DNA from 2 places in the Vulcanococcus sp. DEBay_Sum29NL08_54 genome. Region 2 is predicted to be linked to the other one. Evidence: riboswitches for the same ligand, from Rfam matches in the RefSeq annotation. Region 2 holds a riboswitch; the other holds the start of a gene.

Region 1 (4,625 bases), on a different contig from region 2:
CCGATGGCGATGGCGCTGGAGCCAAAGCCGCGGCCAAGACCTACAAGGACCTCACCAGCTCAGCCGAAAGCCAAACCATCGACCAGACCTATCTGAAGGCCTGTGGCTTGAGCAGCGTCTAAAGCTGCAGGCCACGTCCCAGACTGAGGGGATCGATCCCAGCCGCAGCAAGCCGCCTTCACCATGAGCAGCAGCCTGATGGAACAGGCCCCTAGCGGGCTTCCCGTGACCATCCTCACGGGCTTCCTTGGCGCAGGAAAAACCACGCTGCTCAACCACATCCTCAGCAACCAGCAGGGCGTCAAAACCGCTGTGCTGGTCAACGAGTTTGGTGAGATCGGCATCGACAACGACCTGATCATCGCCACCGGCGAGGACATGGTCGAACTCAGCAATGGCTGCATCTGCTGCTCCATCAATGGAGAGCTGCTGGACGCCGTCTACCGGATCCTCGATCGCCCAGATCCGGTCGACTATCTGGTGGTGGAGACCACTGGACTGGCTGACCCGCTGCCGGTGGCCATGACCTTCCTCGGCAGCGATCTACGGGATCAGACCCGGCTCGACTCGATCATCACCCTGGTCGATGCTGAGAACTTCAGCGACGAGATCCTCGATGGGGAGGTGGCCCGGGCCCAGGTGGTCTATGGGGACATCCTTCTGCTGAACAAGTGCGACCTCGTGAGCGAGGAGCGCCTCACTGCGGTGGAAGACAAGCTGCGGGAGATCAAAACCGATGCGCGGATCCTGCGCTCGGTCAAAGGGGAGGTCAATCTGCCGCTGCTGCTCAGCGTGGGCCTCTTCGAAAGCGACAAGGTGGCTGCGCAGCAAAACCACGACGACTGCGACCACGACCACGGTCACTGCGTCCATGAGCACGACCACGATCATTCCCACGACCACCAGGACCACAGCAACTGTGATCACGACCACGGGCACTGCGAGCACGACCACGGTCATTCACACGATCACAGTCACGATCACGGGCACTCCCACGACCATTCCCACGCGGATCACCTCGCCATCGAGGGATTCACCTCCCTCTCCTTCAATGCCGAGGGGCCCTTTTCCCTGCGGAAGTTTCAGAACTTCCTCGACAACCAGCTGCCTGCGGGGGTCTTCCGGGCCAAGGGAATCCTCTGGTTCAACGAGAGCAGCAAGCGCCACGTCTTCCACCTGGCCGGCAAGCGTTTCTCCATCGACGACAGCGAGTGGAGCAAGCCCAGCGACCGCAAAAACCAATTGGTCGTGATCGGCAAAAACCTCGACCACGCCAAGATCCGCAAGCAACTTCAGGCCTGCGTCGCCAAAGATGCCGGCAAGGGCTTCTCCTGAAGCGATAATCCGAGCAGCGGTTTCCTGGACCCAGCCCAGGAAGGCAACGAGGAAAGTCCGGTGTGACTCCGGCACTGTCCCGCAGCTGTGATGGGAGCGCCTGCTCCTCAGTCAGAACGCTCGCCGCCCTCCACCCCCAACCTCAGCACCGGCGCGGACCGGATCTGCCATGAACTCGAAACTGACCCGATCGCTGCTGAGCAGCACTGCAGCTGGACTGGGACTGAGCCTGCTCTCCATGCTCCCGGCCGGTGCCCATGGCAGCGCCGACCATGGCGTCATGGGTGGCGCCCTGCACCCCCTGCTCGGACTGGATCACCTGCTGATGCTGGTGACCGTCGGTCTCTGTGTTGCCCAGGCCGGGCGCCCGTTGCTGACCACTGCCGTTGCTGGCGCGCTGCTGGGTTCGATCGTGGGCAGCTTTGGCGGGCAACTACCCGGGGCTGAAGTGCTGGCAGCACTGGCAATCTCGGCTGTTGCTGCCGTGCTTGTTCTGGTGCTGCGCGGTCACTGCGGTCGTTCGATCCTGGCCCTCGCCGTTGGCGGGGCCGTCGCCCTGCACGCCATGCTCCATGGCCTGGAGTCCAGTGGCAGCTCCTTCTGGTGGATTGGCGCCCTGCTGAGCTCCGCTGCGGTGGTGGGCGGCAGCGCCTGGCTGAGCCAGCGGCTTGACCGCAAGCTGGCCAGCCTCGGGGCCGGGCTGCTGGTGCTGGCCGGCGGTCTGCTGGCGATTGCACCCCTCTGAGCTGCAGCATCCGCGACAGCAGAAGCGAAAAACGCCGTTATGGTGTGTCGAACCGCATCCCCCGGATGGCCGAGTTCACTGCACTCACAACGGTTCTGGGGCTCGTCGGTCTGATTTTCTGGCTCGCCACCGACTCGGACGATGACAACGGCGGCGGCGGTTTGATGCAACCGTCGCTCGTGCCGGTCCGGGTCAACCGCCGCTGATCAAACCTCGTCCTCCTGCTGGGAACAAGCGGGACAAAGCGCCCGCACGTTCAAGACGCAGTTGAGCAGCTGAAAGCCGTGTAGAGCCGCTGCTTCACCGCCGGCCTGAAGCACCGCTTCGCTTTCAAACTCCTCGGTGTGTCCGCAGCGGGCACAGACCAAGTGGTGGTGGTCCCGGTGGGCCTCATCACTGGCCAGCTCAAAGCGCCGGCCCCCTTCGGGCAGCTCCAATTCGCAGAGCAGCTCCATCGAGCTCAGTAGCCGCAAGGTGCGATACACCGTGGCCAGGGAGACCCGCTCCTCCGCCTTCAGCAGGCGCTGATGCACCTCCTCGGCACTGAGATGACTCCCCTCGCCCAGGCGCTCAAACAGGGCCAAGACCCGTTGCCGCTGGGGCGTCAGACGCTGTCCGCGGTCATGCAGCGAGCTGCGTAAGGCATCGGCCTGCACCGGGGAGACGGGACCAGCGGGCAAGACGCTCTCTCAGGGCACTTCTCAACAATACCCACTGTTGCGAAGTGCCGCCAGGTCCCGGCGGGCAGCGGCGGCCATCAGACAATCCGCCAGGGACACCACGAGCCTGTAGCTCAGGGCCACCGCCAGCAGGGGGGCCTCGGGGACCGACACCGCCAGGCGCAGCACCAACACCGCCTCAAACACCCCCAGCCCCCCAGGGGCAGCAGGCACCACCAGCCCAGCCGTCCAGGCCAGGGCGAACCCGGACAACCAGCCCCACCAGCTCAGTTGAACGCTGAGGTCAAAGGCTTGAACGCAGCAGGCGAAGCCTCCGAAGCGGCAGAGAACAAAGACCAACTCCGCCAGCAGGGGCAGCCAGGGATAGCCCGGCAAGCGCAGGCTCCCTGGGTTCAGGCCGGCGGGATCAACCTCCAGGGCTTGGGCGCGGCGGCGCTCCAGACCCTCCAGCAGAGGGTTTAACCAACGCGGTACCAGGGCCAGCAAAGGCAGCAGGCCCAACAGACCCAGCCCTCCCCCCAGGGCCACCAGGGCCAAGGCCGCCGCCGCCATCAAAAGCGGATCCAGCAGGACGGTCCCCAGGGCCTGCCGACCACTCAGGGGTTGGCGGCAGGGTCCACCAGCGCGCAGGGCCCGAACCCGCGTGACCAGATGCCACACCCCACCTGGCAGGTACTTGCGCAGATTCGACTCGAGGAAGAGCAGCAGCACAGGCGTCCAGCGCGGTGCCGCACCGAACCAGCGCAGCACCACTCCCCACGCCAAGCCATTGACCACCAGGCTCAAGGCACTCAGCCCGAGGCCCAAGGCGAGCCAGAGCCAGGACTGACGATCCAGGCTGAGCTGCAAGAGCTGGCTGCCATGGGAGACCACAGCCGTCAGAACAAAAGCAAAGCTCGCCGCACTCACCCAAAGCCGGGCGCCCCCAGGCAGAGAGAGCCCCCTCAGCCGCTGGATCACGGCTGCTCCTCCAGCCAGCGGAGCAGCTCTGCGCGCAGCTGATCCAGGGGCAGCTGCCGCTGCTGCGCCAAGGGAATCAAGTCCTCCAGTTCCGGCTTGCAGAGCGCGCTGCCATCGGGGCGGATGGAGCGCTTGAAGCGCACGGGCCCCCAGGGCGTCTGCCGCTGCTCGATCTGCCGAGGCAGGGCCCAGCGCTGCTGCTGCTGCTCACGCACCCCCAGGCTGCTGCCATAGCGCCACCAGATCGCCCGCAGGGCCTCCGCCTGCTCCGGCCAGGCCAATGCTGTGATCAAGCTGCCCGCGCGTCCCTTCTTCATCACGACCGGCTGGGCAAAGACCTCCAACGCCCCGGCCTCCCGCAGGGCCTCCTGGAGGAAGGCCACATCCTCCGGGGTGGCATCGTCGATCTGGGCCTGCTGCTGCACAACGGTCTGCAACTCGGGCGCGCTGCTAGCGGGGACATCCGCCTCAGCCAGGAGCAGGCGCAACTGATTCGGGCGATCCAACTCGCGCGTGCCCAGCCCGATCCCCAGCCGGCTCGGACGCAGGGACGGCGCCGGCGCGAAGCACTCTGCCCAGGCCACCATCAGGGCCAATCCCGTCGGCGTCGTCAATTCCGCTGCAGGAAAGCCCGCACTCGTGGCGAGCGGAACCCCATGGCGCGTGGCCAGCTCCAGCACCGCGGGCACCGGCACCGGCAGCAGGCCGTGGGCACTCTTGACCTGGCCATGGCCAGCGGGTGGAGGACTGCAGATCAGGCGCTCAACCCCGAAGTGCTGCAAGCCAGCGCAGACGCCGACCACATCCACCAGGGCATCCAGGGCCCCCACCTCATGGAAATGCACCTGCTCGGGCGGGTGGCCATGGACCGCGCCTTCCGCCTCCGCCAGCACCCCAAAGGCCCT
Region 2 (4,625 bases):
GGCCTCGAGCTGATCGTCGAAGAGCGCGTTGATGTCACTGAGGTGATCCAGGCTTGGATCGGCCTGTCGTTGGGCCTCGAGGGCACTGGGATCGGCAACGACACTTCCGCCACTCAATGCCTCACCGTCGACAACGGTCACCACGCCCGTCACACGGGTCTTGGTGCGAATCTCGGGCCAGCGGAAGGCCTGCACCAGGGGCACGGGCAGGGCGAGGCCACTGGTTTCGACGACGATTCCATCGAGTTGGTCAGCGCGCTGCAGCAACTGCTGCATGACCGGCAGAAACTCGTCCTGGACGGTGCAGCAGAGGCAACCGTTGGCCAGCTCAACGACCCGTCCGTCGAGCTCATCCTCAGGGCAAAAGCCGCAGCTGCGAATCAGATCGCCATCGATCCCCACCTCACCAAACTCGTTCACCAGAACGGCAAGCCGCAGGCCACTGGAGACCAGCAGCTGACGCAACAGTGTCGATTTACCAGCGCCAAGAAACCCGGTCACCACCGTGACCGGGAGGCGTGATGCGGGTGCCACAGTCATGGTCAGGCGACGAGCGCGGTCCAGGTGAAGGCGGCGCCGATGCCGACCATCACACCGGCGAGGAGCTGTTTCTGGCTCAGCGGGAGCTCCTGGCTGAAGCGACGCAGGCCAACGAGGGAGAGGGTCAACAGAGCGCCTTGGCTGAGCAACAAACCCAGCAGGTAGAAGGCAATGGGGGTGGACTCCCAGCCAATCACCGAGGCGCTGAGCACATAACCGTGCAGAGCGAAGGCGGGAATCAAGCTGAGGGCAGGAAGACGGCCCACGATCACGAGGCCCTCGACCACCAGGGAGAGGGAGACCAGTGCCTCGGCACCAGGCAGACCGGGCAACCAAAGACCCAGTGCCGTGGCGCTGAGGCCCACCAGCAGCAACGCCATGGTCCAACGCATGGAGCGTTGAAAGCCGACCAGGGCCAGGGCAATCAGAAAGAGCAGATGGTCAGGCCCCAGCAGCGGGTGGGCCAGACCACTGATCAATCCACTCACCGGTGAGGGAACCAGCGCCATGGACTCCATCGGGTGATGGGCCAGAGCTGGCGCGGCAGAGAGGGAAGCCAGCAGGAGCGCAGGGGCCCCGAAACGCTTGAACATCAATAGGACTGGTCCGCGCCAGGTGATTAATGGGAGTGAACCGGCGGGCGTTCTGACTGGAGCCCTGGGGACAGGACTCTTCACAGCTGCGGGACAGCGCCGGAATTACACCGGACTTTCCCCGTTTCCTCCTCGGGCTGATCCCCCGAAGAACCGGAGCACTGAGCCTAAGCGCTGATTAACGACAGGCCAGGCTTTCGCGGGTATCGACACCCGTACGTGGATTGACGCCGCTGGCCCGGGCACAAAGGGCCTTCTGCTGCGGAAGGTCCAGAACCGCGTCGGTGAAGTCCGTGCCTTCGATGACCGCGCCGGTGAACTTGCTGTTCATCAGCATCGCGTTGCGAAAGACCGCACCGCTGAGGTCAGCGTTGTCAAAGCGGGTGGCGAAGGCCACGGCATCCTCGAGATCAGCCGCCGAGAGGTTGGCGTTTTGCAGATTGGCGGTGTTGAACACGGCCCCGCGCAGGTCGGTCTCACTGAGGTCAAACCCCTCCATGGAGGCTTTTAGAAACTCCTGCTGCTGAAGGTTTCGGCCGTGCATGTCCGGTTGCAGGTCCTGAGCGCTGCGCTGACCACGTAGTTCGGGGGCGGTAATCGCCAAGGCCGGGGAGGCCACTGGAAGAACAGAGGCCAGCAGCAGAACAACGCCGAGGGCGAGGGTGCTCAATGAGCGGGCCACGAGCAACTGAATGAGCGCAACGAGGTTCCGCACTGCAGCTTTAACTTGGGCGCTCAAGTTATTGCAGGCGGATACCGGAGCGCGACCGATGAGCAAGACCCTTCGGGTGGTGGTCCCTCCCCATCCCCTCATTGGCCATTGGCTGACCGTGTTGCGGGATCGAGAGACCCCTCAGCCCCTCTTTGCAACGGCGATGGCCGAACTGGGTCGATGGTTGACCTATGAGGCCATGCGGGACTGGATTCCTTACCAGCGGGTGCAGGTGCAGACACCACTGGCCCAGACGGAAGGGACCATCGTTGACGGTTCGATTCCGGTACTGGCTGTGCCCATCCTCCGAGCTGGATTGGGGCTATGGGACGGAGCCAAGTCGGTGATCCCTAGCGCTGCCGTCGCCCACATGGGCCTGCAACGGGATGAGGCCAGCGGTCGCTGCCGGTGTTACTTCAACGGTCTTCCGGAGACCATCCCCGCCAATGCAGGGGTGCTGGTCTTTGAACCCATGGTGGCCACTGCTGGAACGCTCCTGAACGTGCTCGAACAGCTGGAGACCAAGGGGGTGACTGGCCAACGGGTGCGGGTGATCTCCACCCTTGCCGCCAGTCCCGGGTTGAAAACCCTCGGTGAGCGCTACAGCGATCTGACCATCTACACCGGCTGTATCGACGCCGAGTTGGACGATCAGCAGCGCATCGTTCCTGGCTTAGGTGACGCTGGCGACCGTCTGTATGGCAGGCCGCAGTCAGGCTTCGTAGGCTGAGGCAACTTCAAAGCAGGTCCACGCGATGTCCAACCGAGACGGCGGTTCAGGTTCTCTGAGCACCCTCTTGGTTGGTGCTGTGATCGGTGCCGCTGGCTTTGCCTGGTGGCTCTATTCCGAGGCTGAGCGGCGCCAGCAAAACACCCGGCAACAGCGAAGCCTGCGCCTAAGTCGGCTGGCCGATCACGACGATCAAGCCTTTGACCCCAACAGCGACCGCCCGGTGGTCCGGGAGGTTGAACTCCAGGACAAGGTTCAAGAGCTCAACCAAGCGATCGAAGACGTTCGCAGGCAGCTCGAGGGGCTGAGCCCCCAGAGCTGACAGGGCTCCTCGGTAGGTTGCTGGGAAGACAACCCCGCAGCCATGCTTCGCTCCGCCGCGATCACCCAGGGCATTCAGCGCTCCCCCAACCGCGCCATGTTGCGGGCTGTCGGTTTTGGAGACGCTGACTTCAACAAACCGATCATCGGCATCGCCAACGGCTACAGCACGATCACGCCCTGCAACCTGGGCCTCAACGATCTGGCCCGCCGGGCTGAGGATGCGGCTCACGCGGCGGGTGCCATGCCCCAGATGTTCGGGACCATCACCGTGAGTGATGGCATCTCGATGGGCACCGAAGGGATGAAGTATTCCCTGGTGAGCCGCGAGGTGATCGCGGATTCAATCGAGACAGCCGTGAACGGTCAGAGCATGGATGCGCTGCTCGCCATCGGCGGCTGCGACAAAAACATGCCTGGGGCCATGCTGGCCATGGCGCGGATGAATATCCCTTCAATCTTTGTCTACGGCGGCACGATCAAACCCGGAAAGCTCGGCGCCTGCGACCTCACCGTTGTGAGTGCCTTTGAGGCGGTGGGTCAGTTCAGCGGTGGACGGATCGACGAGCAGGAGCTCACGGCCATTGAGAAGAACGCCTGCCCTGGCGCCGGCAGTTGCGGCGGCATGTTCACCGCCAACACGATGAGTGCGGCCTTCGAAACCATGGGCCTGAGCCTGCCCTACAGCTCCACCATGGCTGCCGAAGATCCTGAAAAAGCCGATAGCGCTGCCCGCAGCGCGGAGGTGCTGGCTGAGGCGATCAAGGCCAACATCCTTCCCCGCGATCTGATGACCCGCGAGGCCTTTGAAAACGCCATCAGCGTGATCATGGCCGTCGGCGGCTCCACCAACTCCGTGCTCCACCTCCTGGCCGTGGCCCGCACCGCTGGCGTTGATCTCTCGATCGATGACTTCGAGACCATCCGCCAACGGGTGCCCGTGATCTGCGACCTCAAGCCCAGCGGCCGCTACGTCACCGTGGATCTCCACCAGGCCGGTGGCATCCCCCAGGTGATGAAGCTGCTGCTGGATGCCGGTCTGCTCCACGGCGATTGCAAAACGATCGAGGGCAAAACCCTCAAGCAGGTGCTCGCCGATGTTCCCGCGGTGCCCCCAGCCGGCCAAGACGTGATCCGGCCGCTGAGCAATCCGCTCTACGCCAAGGGCCACCTGGCAATCCTCAAGGGCAACCTGGCCGAAGAGGGTGCCGTGGCCAAGATCAGCGGGGTGAAGAATCCGGTGATCACCGGCCCCGCCCGCGTATTTGAAAGCGAGGAAACCTGCCTGGCCGCCATCCTCGATAAGCAGATCAACCCAGGCGACGTGGTGGTGGTGCGACAGGAGGGTCCCGTGGGTGGCCCCGGCATGCGCGAGATGCTCAGCCCCACCGCCGCGATCGTGGGCCAGGGCTTACTGGATTCCGTGGCCCTGATCACCGATGGACGCTTCTCCGGGGGCTCGTTTGGACTGGTGGTCGGCCATGTGGCGCCCGAGGCGGCCGTGGGCGGAACCATCGGTCTGGTCCAGGAGGGCGACAGCATCACCGTTGATGCCAGCCAACTGCTGATCCAACTCAATGTTGATGACGCCGAACTGGCCGCCCGCCGGGCCGCCTGGAGCAAGCCTGAGCCGAGGTACCGCACCGGTGTTTTGGGTAAGTACGCCCGGCTGGTGAGCTCCAGCAGCAAAGGTGCTGTGACCGACCAGCCTGACCTCTAGGCCTCGCCA

What was found. Region 2 has a riboswitch for cobalamin ahead of QZ186_RS00040 (HupE/UreJ family protein). Riboswitches for the same ligand answer to the same signal wherever they lie in the genome.
Region 1: another riboswitch for cobalamin. It lies ahead of QZ186_RS02425 (HupE/UreJ family protein); the one in region 2 lies ahead of QZ186_RS00040 (HupE/UreJ family protein).

The regions. Positions count from the first base shown of each region.
Region 1 covers NZ_JAFMNJ010000004.1:40,794-45,418, forward strand. The annotation lists gene QZ186_RS02415 (hypothetical protein) at 1-122, shown strand, start outside; gene QZ186_RS02420 (GTP-binding protein) at 184-1,335, shown strand; cobalamin riboswitch at 1,336-1,478, shown strand; gene QZ186_RS02425 (HupE/UreJ family protein) at 1,505-2,080, shown strand; gene QZ186_RS02430 (hypothetical protein) at 2,146-2,286, shown strand; gene QZ186_RS02435 (Fur family transcriptional regulator) at 2,287-2,760, opposite strand; gene QZ186_RS02440 (lysylphosphatidylglycerol synthase domain-containing protein) at 2,782-3,720, opposite strand; gene larC (nickel pincer cofactor biosynthesis protein LarC) at 3,717-4,625, opposite strand, start outside.
Region 2 covers NZ_JAFMNJ010000001.1:1,276-5,900, reverse strand. The annotation lists partial or broken gene QZ186_RS00045 (GTP-binding protein) at 1-540, opposite strand, end outside; gene QZ186_RS00040 (HupE/UreJ family protein) at 543-1,133, opposite strand; cobalamin riboswitch at 1,158-1,306, opposite strand; gene QZ186_RS00035 (pentapeptide repeat-containing protein) at 1,312-1,848, opposite strand; gene upp (uracil phosphoribosyltransferase) at 1,904-2,575, shown strand; gene QZ186_RS00025 (hypothetical protein) at 2,601-2,897, shown strand; gene ilvD (dihydroxy-acid dehydratase) at 2,940-4,616, shown strand; gene QZ186_RS00015 (hypothetical protein) at 4,613-4,625, opposite strand, start outside.